Linked DNA regions of Aureimonas sp. SA4125. Each later gene encodes a partner of the first gene's protein in a complex. Links are inferred from orthologs where the notes say so. Each region holds a gene or a part of one and is shown in the gene's direction. Other genes may lie near its edges. The genes, in order: rpsG and tig.

Region 1 (3,105 bases):
TCATCGAGGATCGCCGCGCAACGTCGAACGCCGCAGGTGCGGACCGCATGCTGACGGACATGACGAACGCCGCCGAATAGGGCGATCGCTCCGGCGGCGACGTCGCCCGAGTGCGCAGTGTAAGAAGAAGGCCGTCCCCGGGGGCGGCCTTCTTTGTTTATGAGGGCGCCCAGCTGCCGTTGTGCCGGGGACAGCCGCCAATAAGACGGGCAGGGGGGTCGGCAACGATCCGGATCTGCTTGGCGGTGACGAAGAGTCACTAAAGCGTCGATCTTCACGCATTCTTTACGCTTCGATCCCGGCGCATGGCCTCCGAAGCAAAAGCATTGCCGGACAACCCTTGACGGGCAGGGGTGGAATCGTTAAACACCGGCCAACAGAGCCGATGTGAAGCCGAATCTTCCCCAGGACGCCGCGTCCGGGAAAAGCGCTTCAAACAAGGCCCCGTTCAACGAGACGACAAATCGCTGGCCGCATGACCGACATTGTCGGTCCTCTGCATTTTTCCAGGCAGTCCGCAACACATGCGGATCGATGCCTGGATACGTGCATGATGGGTTCCACCCATGATGCCGGCCTTGCCGTTCGTGGCGAACCGGAATTTGAAAGAAGAGGTAAGGTTGGAATGCCGACCATCAACCAGTTGATCCGCAACCCGCGCGTTCGCCCTGCCGAGCGCAACACGGTTCCGGCCCTTGAAGCCAACCCGCAGAAGCGCGGTGTCTGCACCCGCGTCTACACGACGACGCCGAAGAAGCCGAACTCGGCTCTGCGTAAGGTCGCCAAGGTTCGCCTCGTGAACGGTTTCGAAGTCATCGGGTACATTCCCGGCGAGGGCCATAACCTTCAGGAGCACTCCGTGGTCATGATCCGCGGCGGTCGCGTGAAGGATCTTCCCGGCGTTCGCTACCACATCATCCGCGGCGTCCTCGATACCCAGGGTGTCAAGGACCGCAAGCAGCGGCGTTCGAAGTACGGCGCCAAGCGTCCGAAGTAAGGCGCCCGACGGTTCCTGAAGCCAGAACCGACTGCCAGAGATTGAGAGACCTATAGATGTCCCGTCGTCACAGTGCCGAGAAGCGCGAAATCAACCCGGACCCGAAGTTCGGCGATCTCGTTGTCACCAAGTTCATGAATGCCGTCATGTACGACGGCAAGAAGTCGATCGCCGAGCGGATCGTCTATGGCGCGTTTGACGTGGTCAAGGACAAGAGCCGCCAGGAGGCTCTGACGATCTTCCATCAGGCGCTCGAGAACATTGCGCCGCACGTCGAAGTCCGTTCGCGGCGCGTCGGCGGTGCAACCTACCAGGTCCCGGTCGACGTTCGTCCCGAGCGCCGTCAGGCGCTGGCGATCCGCTGGCTGATCACCGCTGCCCGCAACCGGAACGAGACGACCATGGTCGATCGTCTGTCCGGCGAGCTGATGGATGCAGCGAACAATCGTGGTACCGCCGTCAAGAAGCGCGAAGACACGCACCGCATGGCGGAAGCGAACCGCGCCTTCTCGCACTACCGCTGGTAACCCCCGAAGTTTATTGAAAGGCGAAGCCATATGGCGCGCGAATATAAGATCGAGGACTACCGCAACTTCGGGATCATGGCGCATATCGACGCCGGCAAGACCACGACGACCGAGCGGATTCTCTACTACACCGGCAAGTCGCACAAGATCGGCGAAGTGCATGACGGCGCTGCGACCATGGACTGGATGGAGCAGGAGCAGGAGCGTGGCATCACGATCACCTCCGCTGCGACGACCACCTACTGGGCCGGTCGTGACGGCACCATGCGCCGCTTCAACATCATCGACACGCCCGGCCACGTCGACTTCACCATTGAAGTCGAGCGCAGCTTGCGCGTTCTCGACGGCGCGATCGCGCTGCTCGACGCCAATGCCGGCGTAGAGCCGCAGACCGAGACCGTCTGGCGCCAGGCCGACAAGTATCACGTGCCCCGGATGATGTTCGTCAACAAGATGGACAAGACCGGTGCCGACTTCTACCGGTGCGTCGAAATGGTCAAGACGCGCCTCGGCGCCCGTCCGATCGTCGTCCAGCTGCCGATCGGCGCCGAGACCGAGTTCAAGGGCGTCGTCGACCTGATCGAGATGAACGCTCTCATCTGGCGCGACGAGTCGCTCGGCGCGAAGTGGGACGTCGTCGAGATCCCGGCCGACATGGTCGAAAAGGCGAAGGAGTATCGCGAGCTTCTGATCGAGACCGCCGTCGAAGTCGACGAGGCGGCGATGGAAGCCTATCTCGAAGGCGTCATGCCGGACAACACGAAGCTTCGTGCCTTGATCCGAAAGGGTACCTGCGACGTTTGGTTCACGCCGATCTTCTGCGGTTCGGCCTTCAAGAACAAGGGCGTCCAGCCGCTGCTCGACGGCGTCGTCGAGTACCTGCCGTCGCCGATCGACGTTCCGGCGATCAAGGGCATCGACCCGAAGAACGATGCCGAGATCGAGCGTCGCGCCTCTGACGACGAGCCGCTGTCGATGCTGGCGTTCAAGATCATGAACGACCCCTTCGTCGGTTCACTCACTTTCTGCCGGATCTATTCGGGCAAGGTTTCCAAGGGAACCGCGCTGCAGAACACGGTCAAGGACAAGAAAGAGCGTCTCGGCCGCATGCTGCAGATGCATTCCAACTCGCGCGAAGACATCGAAGAGGCGTTCGCGGGCGATATCGTCGCTCTCGCCGGTCTCAAGGATGTCACCACGGGCGATACGCTCTGCGATCCGCTGAAGCCGGTCATTCTCGAGCGCATGGAATTCCCCGAGCCGGTCATCGAGATCGCGATCGAGCCGAAGACCAAGGGCGATCAGGAGAAGATGGGCCTGGCGCTCAACCGCCTGGCTGCCGAGGATCCTTCCTTCCGCGTCAAGACCGACGAGGAGTCGGGCCAGACGATCATCGCCGGCATGGGCGAGTTGCATCTCGACATCCTCGTCGACCGCATGCGCCGCGAATACAAGGTCGAGGCGAACATCGGTGCGCCGCAGGTTGCCTACCGCGAGACGATCACGCGTGGCGCCGACGTCGATTACACGCATAAGAAGCAGACCGGTGGTACGGGCCAGTTCGCCCGCATCAAGATCCAC
Region 2 (3,143 bases), 470 kb from region 1 along the record:
CGACAACCGGTTCAACTCGTTGCAGGTCTCGCGAAAACGGCGCCAGTTGCTGTAGGAACGAACGAGGTTCATGGGTCTCACCTTGGGACTAAATCGATTGAAGGGGCTGCCCGAGTGGCCGTGTCCCGCTTCGTTGAGCAATATTTAGATGCATGGAGGGCGACGCACCAGCGACGAAAATGCATGGCTGATCTGCACATTGTGCATCGCAACATAAATCGGTTCGCATCCTGCAAACGCTGGGGTTCCGGATCGGGGAACGGACCGCCGGCGAAAATCGGGTTCTGGGGGTTAACCGGATGGAAACGGTCTCTCAGAGCGTCGGCGTCGCCCGCGCGTGGCATCGCGGCGCAATGGCCCGATCGTGGGCACGGTACCGCCGTCTACCCGCTCGAAGAGGGACCCGATTTGCTCTTTAACGCCCAGATGACAGGTGTTATGGAGACGCGCGCCTGCAAGGGCATCTGTGCGGCGCCATGCGGGTGTGGCGGAATTGGTAGACGCACTAGATTTAGGTTCTAGCGCCTAACAGCGTGGGGGTTCGAGTCCCTCCACCCGCACCATTTGCCGACGGGACAGGATTCATCATCGATGTGGCGGACGAAAGAGGGTCCGCCGCTCGCAAGGTCAAAAGGTTAGAGACAATGCAGGTAACGGAAACCAAGGCCGAGGGCCTGAAGCGCGAGATCGAGATCGTCGTGCCGGCCTCGGACCTTGAAGCGCGGCTTCAGGTCAGGCTCAACGAGGCCAAGGGCCAGGCGAAGCTGAAGGGTTTCCGGCCCGGCAAGGTCCCGATGACGCATCTTCGCAAGATGTACGGTCGGTCGATGATGGCCGAGATCGTCAACCAGATCATCAACGAGACCCCGCGCTCCGTCATCGCCGAGCGCAACGAGCGTTCCGCCATGCAGCCCGAAGTCGCAATGACGGAGGACGAGAAGGACGCCGAGAAGGTCCTGAACGGCGAGAAGGATTTCGTCTTCACGCTGTCCTACGAGACGCTGCCGGCCTTCGACCTGAAGGACACCAAGGCGATCGCGATCGAGCGCCCGATGGTCGAGATCTCGGACGAGGAAGTCGAGGAGCAGGTCAAGCGCATCGCCGAGAACGCCCGCACCTACGAGGTCAAGGAAGGCGCGGCCGAAACGGGCGACAAGGTCAACATGGCTTTCGTCGGCAAGATCGACGACGAGCCCTTCGACGGCGGTTCCTCCGAAGAGTCGAGCCTTGTGCTGGGTTCGAACACTTTCATCCCCGGCTTCGAGGACCAGCTGATCGGCGTCTCCGCCGGCGACGAGAAGAAGGTCACCGTGACCTTCCCCGACGACTACAGCGCGCCCCATCTCGCGGGCAAGGAAGCCGTGTTCGACATCACGGTGAAATCTGTCTCCAAGCCGGGCGATCTCGAGCTGAACGACGAGTTGGCCAAGACCATGGGCCTCGAATCGATCGATCGTCTTCGCACCCTCGTCCGTGAGCAGATCGAGAGCCAGTTTGGCAGCGCGACCCGCCAGAAGGTCAAGCGCCAGCTGCTCGACGCGCTGGACAAGGATTACGACTTCGAGCTGCCGGAGAAGCTCGTCGAGGCCGAGTTCAACAACATCTGGGGCCAGGTCACCGCCGAGCTGAAGAAGAACGACAAGAGCTTCGAGGACGAGGACACGACCGAAGAGAAGGCGACGGCCGAATACCGCCGGCTCGCCGAGCGCCGCGTCCGTCTCGGCCTCGTTCTCTCGTCGATCGGCGAGGGCGCCGGTGTCCAGATCACCGATGAGGAGCTGCAGCGCGCGGTCTTCGAGCAGGTCCGGCAATACCCGGGCCAGGAGCAGCAGATCTACGAATACTTCCGCAACTCGCCCGAAGCCGTCGCCGCCCTGCGCGCGCCGCTCTACGAGGAGAAGGTCGTCGATCATCTGCTCGCCACGGTCGACGTCACCGACAAGATCGTGACGAAGGAAGAGCTCCTGAAGGACGACGAGGACGAGGCCGGCGTCACCGCCGCCGCCTGATCTTCAGCATCGACGCATGACAAAAGGCCGGCTCATCTGCCGGCCTTTTGCATTTCAGCGGCGGTTTCTTGCCGCCTGTGCCAAATTCTCGTCAAAGCGTGCGTTATGACAGGCTCAGCGCCGGCAAATGTCCGCCCGCCGTAGCCTGCCCCGGTGGCCGGATCGGCCGACTGACCACACCAGGACCGAAGAAATCACCTCGATGCACAGACTGATCTCCGCGGGCGCCGCCCTCCTGTTTGTGGCGATGCTGTTCGCTTCGACGGGAGCCAGCGCGCAAATCCCGGGCCTGTCCTTCCCCGCAGCCGCTCAGGAGCCGGCCGCAGCCGAAAGCCCGGCCGCTGCGGACCCCTCGCTGGACGATCTGATCCGCCTCCTGGAGAACGACGACACCCGGCAGAAGCTGGTGGAGTCGCTGAAGGCCGCGGCCTACAAGTCACCGGCGGCGGCGGCTGGCGCCGGCGCGGCGGCTCCGGCGGATTCCCCGGAAAGCCTTTCCGTGCCCGGCGAAATCGCCCGGGCAAGCCAGATCCTCGTGGGCCAGGGCTTTGCCCTCGCCGGTCAGGTCGCCGTCTCCGTTCGGGAGGCAGAGAGCCTCCTGTCAGGCGCGAGCGCGGTGCATCTGCCACGGCTCTACGACGCCATCCTGCCGGTCGTGCTGGTCGCGCTGATCGTCTTTGCCATCTATGCGATCCTCAGCGCCATCAGGCACCGTATCGCCGACCGGCTCGAAAAGCGGGCGGAACATGCCGGCCCTCTGGCCAAGCTTGGCCTGCTCCTGCTGCTGACGGGCGCCAGTCTGCTGGCCATCCTGATCAGTCTCGCCGCCGGCTACGCCACGGCGATCCTCTTCTTCGGCGGGCCACCGAACATCAACCAGGCGCTGTTTCTCAACGCCTTTCTCTTCATCGAGGTGACCAAGGGCCTCTTTCACGTCTTCGTCGCGCCCGACCAGCCAAAACTGCGCCTGACACCCTTCGGGGACCGCCATGCGCGATACTGGTATTTCTGGATATCGCGACTGATCTCGGTCCTCGGCTACAGCTTTCTCTTCGTCGCGCCGGTGGTCGAAGCCAGTTCCAATGCAGCCGCCGGCGATGCTGTACGCTTCATCGTCGCCTTTCTCAGCCTGTG

Evidence for each region.
Region 2: the proteins of rpsG (region 1) and tig are in contact, whole or in part, in a crystal structure (PDB 3GTY), measured with the Thermotoga maritima proteins. The link is inferred for Aureimonas sp. SA4125 from one-to-one orthologs. Residues at the interface, in WP_004081843.1 of Thermotoga maritima: Lys34, Lys52, Lys55, Glu59, Arg62, Gln63, Glu66, Asn67, Lys69, Val71, Arg95, Ala109, Lys110, Lys111, Gly112, Arg113, Pro114, Glu117, Glu121, Ile124, Ala125, Tyr127, Asn128, Asn129, Thr130, Gly131, Lys135, Asp139, Arg142, Met143; in WP_004081061.1 of Thermotoga maritima: Glu122, Val124, Val129, Leu130, Tyr133, Glu188, Gly259, Ile262, Tyr263, Glu266, Ser270, Glu273, Gln274, Glu277, Arg308, Gln311, Ile312, Ser315, Tyr316, Glu325, Arg329, Arg336, Leu363, Phe366, Trp367, Arg373, Leu377, Arg381, Leu384, Glu387.

Annotation. Positions count from the first base shown.
Region 1 is NZ_AP025032.1:2,518,063-2,521,167, reverse strand. The notes cover bases 1-2,788. They hold rpsG (30S ribosomal protein S7), read left to right. Parts: upstream 1-1,053; coding sequence 1,054-1,524; downstream 1,525-2,788. Other genes in these bases: fusA (elongation factor G), read left to right, coding at 1,555-2,788; rpsL (30S ribosomal protein S12), read left to right, coding at 626-997; rpoC (DNA-directed RNA polymerase subunit beta'), read left to right, coding at 1-80. Also shown: more of fusA, read left to right, coding at 2,789-3,105.
Region 2 is NZ_AP025032.1:2,045,082-2,048,224, forward strand. The notes cover bases 1-2,826. They hold tig (trigger factor), read left to right. Parts: upstream 1-644; coding sequence 645-2,009; downstream 2,010-2,826. Other genes in these bases: Sa4125_RS09485 (DUF1127 domain-containing protein), read right to left, coding at 1-72; Sa4125_RS09500 (mechanosensitive ion channel domain-containing protein), read left to right, coding at 2,212-2,826. In the rest of the region: more of Sa4125_RS09500, read left to right, coding at 2,827-3,143. UniProt on the Bacillus subtilis protein: Involved in protein export. Acts as a chaperone by maintaining the newly synthesized protein in an open conformation. Functions as a peptidyl-prolyl cis-trans isomerase.